DNA from 4 places in the Bacillus hominis genome. Region 1 is predicted to be linked to each of the others. Evidence: riboswitches for the same ligand, from Rfam matches in the RefSeq annotation. Region 1 holds a riboswitch; each other region holds the start of a gene.

Region 1 (3,161 bases):
TTCTTAAAGGGTATTTAAAATATTGACTCGTAGCAGCGTCCATTCTTACAAATTTTTGCTGTTCTAACATGTACATTAAATACAGTATTTTACTTCAGTTTCCGTTCTACGCAGGAATTATGGGGATGATGATTGGAGTAAATAGTGAAGGGCTTTCGCTTGGAGGAGCTTTTTCTACTTTCTTTATTAGTATTTCCAATGAAACTACTTTCCCGCTATTTGCCAGGCAGTAAGACTCCCATCTCAAAATTCGGCTGGAGAAAAGCAGCTAGGTAGGAGCTCAACTGCCCGTAAATGCCCGATTGGTGAAGGCTAATAATCAGTAGGGGAAGAACCCCCCCACTGATTAAAGTTTCACTTTATTTCCCATGCAATTTATAATCGTTTCCCACTCTATCTCCGTAAGATTTAATGACTCAAATGCAAAAAAATCTTCACATACTTTTTCAATCAGATGTGGATTTTCCCTCAAGAAATTCCATCGTAATACTTTAGGAAGAAAATGTATTTCATATTCTTTGCTTCCTCGTACTACCTCATCAACTTCTCTTTCACAAATCCCTCTTATTAAATAATCATTTCTTAATTGCATCTGAATTTGTTGAAACGTTTCACTACACTTCTTCAATTGGACTAAACACGTAATATACGTACGAAAAAGTTCGTCATCACAGTTGCAACACTTTATAATACGATCAATTTCATTCATAATGTACGAGCCTTTTCTTCTATAAGTCCTTTTTGCACATGCTCTAAAATTGCTGCGTTAAAGCTTGAAAGACTAGGGTGAGCGTATATAATTAGTACGTTCACTACAAAGCAACTCCCCTCTACAGTTAAATCTTCCCTTTCTTTAACATCTTCTCTACGATTTGTACATTTTTCGAACCTTGTAACAAACGATTTAATACTGTTAGTAACTCTTCTTTTTCTAAACCTTTCAGTTGTTCTTTAACTGTACTCTCACCAGCACCTTGAATGTCATAAACAACTGCCGCCATATGCTTACAAAAATTTTCATAAGGACACTCGCAGCTACTTTCTGTAAAATCTTCAAGATCAATAATCACTTCATAGTTTCCTGCATTTCCAGTAACGAAAGCAAATACTTTCTTGTCGTGTATGTCAACATCTTCTACATGTCCCTCTTCATAATATTCATATCCTCTATCTATAATGTACTTTGGAATCCATTTCGTTATATCTTTTAATAAGTAAGCGTACATAACAATACCTCTTCCTTTAATTCCCTTTTGACTTCAAAAAACCTGCATGTTATTCTAATAACTGTCAAGTAGCGAGTCTACGTGACAAAACGACTGACACCTATTCGGCGAAGGTGTCTCTTTTCATTTGCAGCCGATATGAAGTGCCTCTTTCAGGCACATTCAATCTTTGACACTACACACTCAACACCATTCCCTGTATCAGGCTGCTTTAGCAGTCTTTTACACTACATACTTCAAAAAAAAGAGAGCTTAGCTCCCTTTTCCCGCTTTATAAAATACCCCTTTTTCAGCATAGAGATATTCATCATCAGCTAAAGTAATTTTCCCATCCAGTTTGAGTTCATCTAATAGTCTTGATAAATAAAATTGATGTAACATTTTTTTAGTGAATTTTCCTTCATGATGCGAAACGATATGTTCTTGAATATCTAACAATGATATTGGCTTATCTTGCTCTATCATATATTCATAAACTGTACTACGCAGTTTTACGTATTTTTCGAGTGTCACAGTACTTCGCAACCCCTTTCTTCTTATTATATGTTTTCGTAATCGGTTTTTTTGCAACAAAAAAACCTCTCCGATAAGAAGAAGTTACGTATATCTTCGTCTTATCTCCCAGAACAAATATGTTCTGCTGGAATTAGCACCTGCATCGCGGTTGCTGGGTTTCATCGGGCCAGTCCCTCCACCTCTCTGGATAAGAAAATATTCACTTTAAATTTAACTATACGTAATTTTATTATAATTGTCAAATAAAGTGAAATTTTAATCAGTGGGGAGTGGTCCATCCCCTACTGATTATTAGCCTTCACCAATCGGGCATTTATGGACAGTTAATCTCCCACTTCGCTGAATTTTGACATGGACGTTTTACTGTCCGTTAATGCGGGACAAATACAACAAATTATATTTTCCTCCTTGAATGTTCATACTATACATATATGAACATTCAAGGAGGATTATGAAATGCATCAAAACGCCCGCGGATATGTACAAGATTCTTTTCAATCATTACAAGAAGCAAAACATTGTTTAGAAGAAGCACTTCAGACCGTTGAAAAAGATTTTAATCGCGCACGTATAGAGCAATCCCTTTACGCTGTAGAGCAAGCATTACAAAGATGCGATTATACCGTTCATATTTTAGAACAAGAATGAAAACTTCCCATCAAAAGATGGGAAGTTTTTTTCAAATGGCATACTTCATCATTATTACCGTTATTATTAAAAAATATACAGAATTAACAATTTCTAAAATCCCTACTTTTAATATAGAAATCTTTCTACCGTACAATATAATTGCTCGAATGACACTTGGTACGAATATAAGAGAACACCATGGATTGATAGTAAATACGATTACCGTTAATACAATATGATATCCCCAAGATATAAAACGATACTTCGGATTATTTTTTTCACGAATCATCGTTTTCACATAAAACGTACTTCCTAAAAAATATAGAAATGAAATAAGCGCAATGAATACTGCTGTTTTATCGATTTGCTTCATTGAAAAATAATAACTTATTAAACCACCTATACAAAACACTATAATCGCGCAAATGTCATTTAGTAATGCTCGTTCATTTTTTTGACGAGCGTAATACATATTTACAATAAACAATGGAAGCATTAATACTGCGAATAAAACAATTCGCCATTCATATAATAAAGAAATCATCCCAAATACGAACGCAATGATAGAATACACCATTGCAGTGTGTAAAAATTCTATTTTCCGTCTTTGCCTTATGTACATGAGAAATGGATACGTAGCTAGATAGATAAAGAACCAGGCTAAAAACAGTGGGATATGATAAAAAGTAGGGTTCCCAAGTATGACACTTAATAAAAATGGTATGACAAGCATCGCCCATGCTCCATGCTGCTTCGGAATAACTAACTTCATTAACTATACACCTCCCT
Region 2 (3,161 bases), 2.8 Mb from region 1:
CTATAATCTGTCGTTATATGTTTCAACGTAGTAGACATTATATTTTGATGGTGAAATATTTCGTTTCTTTGATTATTTAGAATATTAACACTGGAAAGAACTATATGTCAATAATAAAAATAGAATGTTAATTTCTTGAAATAATATATTAAAAAAGTAGATTCCGGTGTATTAAGGAACCTACTTTTAATGCGTTTTGTGAAAAAATAATTAGTATGGTGGAATAACGTTGGTCAAAGTTACAATTTATTTTTCAATTTTTGCCCATTTGAAGTTTAATTGACCTGCAAAGTCTACTTGCACAATGCCTTTCACATAAGAACGTTCTAAATAAGATTCTCCTTTTTGGTAAAGAGGAGCGATAACAGAGTCTTTAAATAATATTTTCTCTGATGCTAGTAATGCGTCAAAGCGAGCCTTTTCATCACCAGCTAAAGTCGTTTTCACTTTTTCTATTGTTTCATCGAACTCTTTATTAGAGTAATGATCTAAGTTGTAAGGATTATTCGTTGTAAACAATTCAAGGAATGTAATTGGATCAGCAAAGTCAGGGCTCCAACCGTCAATTCCAATTTCGTAGTCACCTTTTAATAAGAGTGAAACTTGTTGCTTACGCGGTTGCGGTTTTATATTTACTGTTAAGCCCTCTAAATTCTTTTCTAGTTGTCCTTTTAAGAACTCACCAGTTTTCTTCTCAAGGTCACCGTCACTTGTTAATAATTCTAATGTGATTTTTTCAGAACCAAGTTCTTTTTTTGCTTTTTTCCATAGTTCTTGTGCAGATTTTGTATCAACCTTTGTTAAATCCCCGTTTGCAACGCGGAAGTCTTTTCCGTCAGGTCCTTTTGCAAAGTTTTGTGGCACGAGGCCATAAGTTGGGGTAGAACCATCATTTAAGAGCGTATTTACAAAGGATTTTCTATCGATTGTTTGATCGATTGCTTGTCGTGCAGAAACGTTTTGAAGTACTTTGTTTTGTTGATTCATACGTAAAAATTGTACGCCTACGTTCGGACGCTCTTTAAAGTTAGCATCTTTTTTATATTTATCAACGAAGTCAGATGTTAGTTTTATACGGTCTAATTGTTTTGACTCGAATAAATTTACTTCTGTCGATTTTTCTTTTACGACGTTAAAATTGATTTCTTCCAGTTTGACATTATCTTTATCCCAATAGGTAGGATTTTTCTTGAATTTAAAGCTTTGTTCGTGCTTCCAATCACTTAGTGTAAAAGCCCCGTTGTACAAAATTGTATTATCTTCTAAAGCGTACTTATCACCTTGTGCTTTAAAGAATTCTTCGTTAATTGGTAGAAATGTTGGGAACGCTGTTAAGCTAATAAAGTACGGAACAGGACGCTCTAATTCTACTTCAAACGTATGGTCATCAACTGCTTTTACACCAAGTTGATCGGCTGGAAGTTCTTTGTTGTTAATTTTTGTTGCGTTTTTAATATCAAAGAATAGAAATGCATATTCAGAGGCTGTTGCTGAATCGACAGCTCTTTGCCAAGCGAAGACAAAATCTTTCGCGGTAACAGGAGTACCGTTTGACCATTTTGAATCTCGTAAATGGAATGTGTATTTCGTTTTATCGCTATTTACTTCATGAGATTTTGCAACGCCAGGGACAGGTTTGTTACCTTCACCAAGATTATACAAACCTTCAAATACGTTTCTCATTACTTGACCAGAATCAGTATCTGTAGCACGAGCTGTATCCATTGTTCGTATTTCAGTAGGTGAAGATAAGTTTAAAACCTGTTTACTAGGTGCCTCGTCTTTTGCATTTGCTCCGCTTGCTTCGTTTTTATAACTACCGCAACCAGTTAATAAAATACTTACTCCTACAACTGATGCAATACCGGGTACAAACTTCTTTTTCATTTGATTTTCCTCCTAAATAATTAAGTTTGGGTGATGATGAGGGAAATGAAAAATAAAAAATCCCTCTTTTCATATTGAGAAAGAGGGATTTTTACGTACAAGTTATGCACCCGTATATAAACGAATTCCCTCATTCTATCTTTCAAGCCATAAGGCTTGCAGGAAGTGGCACAGTATTCAAAATGAACCTGTTGCCGAGGTTTCAAAGGGCCAGTCCCTCCACCTCTCTTGATACAATGAGTAAACGAATAAATTTTATTAATTTTTGTGTTTCTTTGATAATTCAAAATCTTACACCTTGGATAATGAAGTGTCAACCTAATGAAATGTAGTTTAAATTTTCAGTTTTCTTTAACGGAAAAACCACTGCATATGGCAGTGGTTTTTCTACTAGAAGTTAAAGTTATCTGGATCTGGACCAACGCGACGATCTTCATTGAGTGCTTGAATTGCTTTCATGTCATCAGCACTTAATTCAAAATCGAATATATTTGCATTTTCAATAATGCGATGTTCTTTAATAGATTTAGGGATTGTTACAACTTCGTTTTGTAAATCCCAGCGTAAAATAATTTGCGCAGTTGATTTATTATATTTTGTCGCAATTTCTTGTAACGTTGGATTATCAAGTAATTGTCCTTGCATTAATGGTGACCAAGCTTCAAGCTGGATATTATGTTCTTTACAGAAAGTGTGTAATTCTTCTTGAGCTAAACGTGGATGGTATTCTACTTGGTTAACCATTGGTTTAATTTCAGCGATTTCAAATACATCTTGCAAATGGTGAATGTGGAAATTACTCACACCAATAGCGCGAACACGGCCGTCTTTATAAAGCTTTTCTAACGCTTTCCATGATTCAGTATATTTCCCTTTTACAGGCCAATGTACTAAATATAAATCTAAATATTCTAGACCTAATTTTTCTAATGTAGTTTCAAATGCTTGAAGTGTTGTTTCATAGCCTTGATCGCTATTCCACACTTTTGATGTAATGAATAATTCTTCACGTGAAACACCTGATTCACGGATCGCTTGTCCAACGCCTTCTTCGTTTTGATAGATTGCAGCAGTATCGATGCTGCGGTAGCCATTTTTAATTGCTGCTTTTACAGAATCAATTACTTCTGAACCATCTTCTACTTTAAAAACACCTAAACCGAACCAAGGCATTTTTACACCGTTATGTAATGTTGTATAGTCTTTTAAACTTGTTAAACTCATATTATTTCCCCCTAGCTTTTTTGTTTGTTGCTTCTACTGCTTTTTGAATT
Region 3 (3,161 bases), 870 kb from region 1:
ATACCGCGAATTAATAGCCATGAGTCAAATGGACTTAAGACAGCCCCTGAGGCATTATGATAATGAGCAATTTCCTCACAAAGTTCTTTTCCTTTTGCAACGACAAGTCCGCTTAGTACATCGTTATGCCCACCTAAATATTTCGTTGCACTGTGAAGTACGATATCGGCGCCTTCTGTTAATGGTTGTTGTATATAAGGCGTGTAGAATGTGTTGTCTACAATAAGAAGTAGTCCATGCCTTTTCGCTACACTTGCGACACTTGCGATATCAGTAACTTGCATTAGTGGATTAGTCGGAGTTTCTATGAAAATAGCCTTTGTTTCAGTTGTGATAGCTTTCTCAATTTGTTTAATAGATTGTGTATTTACGTATCTACATCGAATATTCCACTTTTTTTCATGCTCAGAAAATAATCGATACGTTCCCCCATATAAATCCTCGGATACAATAAGTTCATCTCCAGAACGGAATAACGAAAGGACGAGGAGCACAGCTGCCATTCCTGAACTACAGGCATAACCTTGTTCGCCATATTCTAAGTCTGCGATTGCCTGTTCTAATAGACCACGAGTCGGATTTCCAGTTCTTGAATAGTCAAAGCCAGTAGATTTACCAAGCCCTTCGTGACGATAAGCGGTTGAGAAATAAACGGGTGGATTAACAGTTCCTGTTGTAGTTTCGCTACGGTTTCCGATTTGTGCTAGTTTTGTTTCGATAGTTGACATATGAAAATTCCTCCTTTTTAAATTAACAATTAGTTGAACCAATCGGGCTTTTACGGGCAGTTCGATTCCAACCTAACTTCTTTGTTCCAGCTGAATTTTGAGGTGGGAATCTTACTGCCCGTTAATGCGGGGTAAAATAAAAAAAGCCTTCTAAGAAGAAGGCTTTCGTTTTGAATAGAGTCTTCTTCTCATCTGTCAAATCTTTCACAATTTGCTGGAATTAGCACCTTATTAACGAATGAACGTTAATGGTTGCTGAGGCGTCACAGGGCCAGTCCCTCTACCTCTCTAGATAAGAATGTTCGTATGAAATTTTATTATGTTTTTAACTTTACAACAAAAGATAATTGAATTGCAACTTTATTTTAAATATTTTTTTAATTTTCCGCAAGTGTCATTGACTTTTATTTTTGTGCATGCTAAATTTATAAAAAATTAACAAACATTGTTAAAAGGGGAACGCATTTCCTTTTAGCTACATAAATAAAATAATAAAGACAAACTCTTATTGAGAGCGGTGGAGGGAAAGGCCCTGTGAAACCCGGCAACCTTCAAACTAAATGTTTGAAACGGTGCTAAAACCTGCAAAACGTGTGTTTTGCATAATAAGAGGAGGAACGATTATGTCCCCCTCTTCACTTTGAAGAGGGGTTTTTATATTGATAGAAATGAGGGAGATTCGTGAAATTACTAGATTTATTATCAAAAGGAATTGTAATAGGCGATGGTGCGGTTGGAACTTTATTACATTCGCATGGTTTACAAAGTAGTTTTGAAGAATTGAATTTGTCTGATCCGGACTTAATTATATCAATCCATAAACAATATGTAGCTGCTGGAGCGGATGTTATTCAAACGAATACGTATGGGGCAAATGAAGCGAAATTACGTATGTATGGATTAGAAAATCAAGTTGTCCAAATTAATAGAGCGGCAGTGAAGCTTGCGAAAGCATCAGTAACAGAGCGGAATGCAATTTTAGGGACAATTGGAGGTATGAAACATATTGGTGCTGTTACAACGACTGACATAGAGCGAGAATTTATGTTACTTGAGCAGGCAGGTACTTTACTAGAAGAACAGGTTGATGGATTACTATTAGAAACTTTTTATGATGAATTTGAATTATTGCATGCCGTTAAAGTATTGCGTAAACAAACGAATATTCCGATTGTTGCTCAGTTAGCGTTACATGAGGCAGGTACGACTCAAAATGGGAATGATGTCAATGAAATATTAAAACAGCTTTTAGACTACGGTGCCAATGTTGTTGGATTGAACTGTCAACTAGGGCCACTTCATATGACGGAAGCTTTCAAAATGATATCGATTCCTCAAAATGGCTACTTATCAGCATATCCGAATGCAGGTCTCCCGAATTATGTGGAAGGGCGTTATGTGTACGAGGGAAGTCCAGCATATTTTGAAGAGATGACACCAAAATTTATTGAACAAGGTATTCGTTTATTAGGCGGTTGTTGTGGTACTACCCCGGAACATATTGCAGGAATGAAACGTGCTATTGCAAATATTACACCTGTAATAGCAAAGGAGACGATTCAAAGGCCTAAAGTGGTCCATACACACGAGAAGCGTTCGAGAGCTCATGTTACTCTCGCAGAGAAGGCAAAGAAACAAACGACAGTTGTAGTGGAATTAGATCCACCGAAAACGTTAGACACGCAGCGATTTTTTGAAGGGGCAAGAGCACTGAAAAGGGCTGGAGCGGATGCTATTACTCTAGCAGATAATTCATTAGCATCTCCTCGTGTTTCGAATATGGCTATGGGTGCATTATTAACGAAGCATGATATTCCAGTATTGACGCACTTAACGTGTAGAGATCATAACGTCATTGGACTACAGTCTCACTTGCTTGGATTATCAGCATTAGGTATGGAGGAAGTGCTAGCTTTAACTGGTGATCCAGCGCGCGTTGGTGATTTTCCAGGTGCAACTTCTGTATATGATTTGTCATCTATAGAGCTAATTAAAATGATTAAAGAGATGAACGACGGTCGCTCTATTTTAGGGAAATCAATTGGTCCGGCAACAAGGTTTTCTGTCGGTGGGGCATTCAATCCTCATGTAAGGCATTTAAAAGCAGCGGTAAAACGAATGGAACGAAAAATAGATGCTGGAGCAGAATATTTCTTAACTCAGCCGATTTATGATGTAGCTTTAATTAAAGAAGTATATGAAGCGACAAAGCATTTGGAACAACCAATCTTTATTGGAATTATGCCGTTAGTAAGTAAGCGGAATGCAGATTTTCTTCATTTTGAAGTGCCGGGTATTACTCTTCCAGAAGAGATAAGACAAAGAATGGATGGACATGAAACGAAAGAGGCTGCTATTGAGGAAGGAATTCGTATTTCACAAGAGTTGATCGATGCGGCAATGAAATATTTTAACGGTATTTATCTTATTACG
Region 4 (3,161 bases), 110 kb from region 1:
TTCTTCATCCCCCTCTGATTATTAGTTGAACCAATCGGGCATTTACGGACAGTTGATCTCCCACCCCACGTCTTTGCTCCAGCTGAATTTTGAGATGGGAGTTTTACTGCCCGTTAATGCGGGATAAATCCTATACTTATATTTTTATGCAAACACCAATAATTTTAAATATAGATTTATAGGTAATTTAATTCGTTCACTTATGATATTATAGTTATAATTTGTGATTCACTTTAGAAAACAAAAAAGGAGGCTACACGATGCAAAACACAGTAAAACTGGATGAAATCGATCATAAAATTATGAACTTGTTGTATGAAAATGCGAGAATTTCTGTTTCAGAAATAGGACGAATTATATCCATGACGCAACCTGCTGTAAAAGAACGAATTAACAAACTTGAAGATCAAGGAGTTATAGCGGCTTACCGAACTAAATTTGAGCCTTCCAAAATTAATAAAAACATTCAAGCATTCATCATGTTTAAAACGAGCCAATGCTCTGATTTCATCCAATTTTGTAATGCTGCTCCTGAAGTAACAGATTTATATCGAATTAGTGGGGAGTTTAATTATATGATGAAAGTTATGAGCGATTCGATGGATTCTCTCGCTGCATTTTTAGACTCTTTAATGCAATTTGGCTTGTCGTCTCCTTTAATTGTTTTAAAGAGTGAGTTTGAGGAGAAATTGTCGTTCTAATAAGAGGGTACTAAGGTAGAAATATCAAGTGTATGTAAAAAAATCCTTTTATAATATAATAAAACCAGCCATAGGCTGGTTCTTTTTTTATTCAATTTCCTACTAAAAAACCCCGGGTATAATCTTCCTTCTCACCTACCCCTGATTCCTCTGCGCCGCTCTAAACTCCTCCTTCACCTTCTCTAACAAGCTTTCTTCCGTAATTAATCGATACGCTGTATTCGCTAATGCTTTTGCCGATGTAATTAACGCTTTATCTCCAAGTTCTGAGCGTGCTGCTTCTCTAAATTCATTCGTATGCGCAATTAAGTTATCTGGACCGATTTTAATGTACGGGTGAATGGTCGGTATGACTTGGCTTACGTTTCCTGCATCAGTTGAACCGATGCCTACTCTTTCTTTACGATTTACGTCTTCACCTAGTAATTCCAGTTCTTCAGCTACGACATCGTTATATGTTTTTGTTACGAGTAGTTCATCGATTTCATTTTGGAATTGATGAATTTTTACTTTTGCACCTGTTGCTAATGCTGCTCCCTCTGCGATATTTCTTACTTTTTCTGTTACTTCTGCACATCTTTTTCGCGTAGCTGCACGGATGAAGAATCTTGCTGATGCGTAGTCTGGGATAATGTTAGGTGCTTTTCCGCCCTCTGTAATGACGCCATGAATTCTCACATCTGACGGAAGTTGTTGGCGAAGTGCGTTAATACCATTATACAGCTGGATAATCGCATCTAATGCGTTAATCCCTTCTTCAGGTGAAGCTGCGGCGTGAGCTGTTTTTCCGTAAAAATGAAAATCAAGTGGATCTACTGCTAGTGATGGACTCGTTGTCGCTGTTTTTCCGCTCGGATGAATCATAAGCGCCGCATCAATATTTTTAAATAAACCAGCTTTTACATAACTCGATTTCGCGCTACCATTTGGACCACCCTCTTCTGCTGGTGTTCCGAACACAACAACTTCTCCGCCAATTTCTTCAAGCGTTTCTGATAATGCAATTGCTGCTGCAACGCTAATTGTGCCAATTAAATTGTGACCACACGCATGACCGAGTCCCGGTAAAGCATCATACTCAGCTAAAAATGCGATAACTGGCCCTTGTTTTCCTGAACTTTTTCGCGCGATAAAACCTGTTTCATGCCCCGCTATATTGTGCTGCAGTTGAAATCCTGCGCTACCTAGTAATAAACTTAACGTTCTTGATGCGTAAAATTCTTGGTTACCAATCTCCGGATTCGCATGAATATTATGACTTGTTTCTATGTACTTTTCCTTATTTCTTTCTATACTCTCTTCAATTATGTTTCTTTGTGACGTTACTCCTGTCGCTCCCATTTTTCTTCCTCCTTTTATTTTCACGTAAAAAAGCCTCTTTCTAAAAGATAGAAAGAGGCTTTGAAATATACATTCAAAAATGAGCTTCTTTCTTATCTTTCAAGTTACCTTGCTGGAATTGGCACAGTATTCATAAAGAATCTGCTGCCGAGGTATCGTAGGGCCAGTCCCTCCACCTCTCGTGATAAGAATTTTCATAAAATTATATTAAATTATTTTTCATTCTAAATTCATTCCGACTAAAAGTCAAGGAATTCCTATCCGAATTTACCGAATATCTAAAAATCCTTTTAATACACCAATTGTTTCCGGTGCTTGCAGTCTTGCACATATGTACGGAAATTCCGTACTACCTTCAAATATCATTTGAGATGTAAGTGGTGCCCCTGCCCAAAAGATTTCATCATCGATTAATAAGAACGGGAATGCTTTATTTTGTCTTTGTAACTTTACATTCTTTAATGGAACTGGTCCATCACTATAAACTGTTACTTGCGCATTTGTACGCATTAACGCTTGCCATACTCTTTTATCCACTTGTCTTGTACTTGGAAGTGAAATGATAATTTTTCGTTTCGCAGCTAAAATATCTTTGAGTAGCCCTTTCGGCTCTTCAAGATTCATTTCCATAAACCAGCGTAAACGTTTCGAAATTTTCCGCTCCCATACTTGTCTTGATGTCGTGCGATCATACACATCTCCGTGACGTTCTATATGCGCTGTTAATTGTGATAACGCTTGTTTTCTCGAAAGGTTTTTACGCATATAATGGCAATCCGATAATTGAATGAACTTCCCTCTCGCTCTCGTTATTGCTACGTTGACGAGGCGATGGTTTTTATGATCAAAGAATAACACACCAGGACGTTCCTGCGGATAACTATCAACCGTATCAAATATCATCATATCTCTTTCAGAACCTTGAAACTTATGAACTGTTGCCGCTAATACTGGTATGTGTTGATATTTCGTTTTCTGCAACAGTTCTCTAATACACGTTGATAAAAAGCGGGACTGTGCTCGGTACGGTGTAACTACACCAATTGATTGAACACCGTCTAACAGTCCAATTAACATCATTTGCATCGCTACTAAACCAGACATAATATTAAAACGCGA

What was found. Region 1 has a riboswitch for S-adenosylmethionine ahead of QUF93_RS17840 (hypothetical protein). Riboswitches for the same ligand answer to the same signal wherever they lie in the genome.
Region 2: it holds a riboswitch for S-adenosylmethionine, as region 1 does, so the genes downstream of both, QUF93_RS03490 (peptide ABC transporter substrate-binding protein) here and QUF93_RS17840 (hypothetical protein) in region 1, are expected to answer to the same signal.
Region 3: it holds a riboswitch for S-adenosylmethionine, as region 1 does, so the genes downstream of both, QUF93_RS22445 (bifunctional homocysteine S-methyltransferase/methylenetetrahydrofolate reductase) here and QUF93_RS17840 (hypothetical protein) in region 1, are expected to answer to the same signal.
Region 4: it holds a riboswitch for S-adenosylmethionine, as region 1 does, so the genes downstream of both, QUF93_RS17265 (M20 family metallopeptidase) here and QUF93_RS17840 (hypothetical protein) in region 1, are expected to answer to the same signal.

What each region holds. Positions count from the first base shown of each region.
Region 1 is NZ_JAUCFS010000005.1:2,959,144-2,962,304, forward strand. Features, by position in the region: partial or broken gene QUF93_RS17820 (TIGR00366 family protein) at 87-221, shown strand; gene QUF93_RS17825 (group-specific protein) at 347-709, opposite strand; partial or broken gene QUF93_RS17830 (flavodoxin family protein) at 727-813, opposite strand; gene QUF93_RS17835 (SWIM zinc finger family protein) at 837-1,226, opposite strand; gene QUF93_RS17840 (hypothetical protein) at 1,479-1,799, opposite strand; SAM riboswitch class I at 1,838-1,936, opposite strand; gene QUF93_RS17845 (hypothetical protein) at 2,199-2,390, shown strand; gene QUF93_RS17850 (YwiC-like family protein) at 2,422-3,144, opposite strand.
Region 2 is NZ_JAUCFS010000005.1:191,979-195,139, forward strand. Features, by position in the region: gene QUF93_RS03490 (peptide ABC transporter substrate-binding protein) at 247-1,887, opposite strand; SAM riboswitch class I at 2,020-2,125, opposite strand; gene QUF93_RS03495 (glyoxal/methylglyoxal reductase) at 2,278-3,111, opposite strand; gene proC (pyrroline-5-carboxylate reductase) at 3,113-3,161, opposite strand, start outside.
Region 3 is NZ_JAUCFS010000005.1:3,831,185-3,834,345, reverse strand. Features, by position in the region: gene metI (cystathionine gamma-synthase/O-acetylhomoserine thiolyase) at 1-728, opposite strand, end outside; SAM riboswitch class I at 914-1,027, opposite strand; SAM riboswitch class I at 1,231-1,340, shown strand; gene QUF93_RS22445 (bifunctional homocysteine S-methyltransferase/methylenetetrahydrofolate reductase) at 1,410-3,161, shown strand, end outside.
Region 4 is NZ_JAUCFS010000005.1:2,850,908-2,854,068, forward strand. Features, by position in the region: gene QUF93_RS17260 (Lrp/AsnC family transcriptional regulator) at 261-701, shown strand; gene QUF93_RS17265 (M20 family metallopeptidase) at 837-2,042, opposite strand; SAM riboswitch class I at 2,132-2,233, opposite strand; gene QUF93_RS17270 (DEAD/DEAH box helicase family protein) at 2,310-3,161, opposite strand, start outside.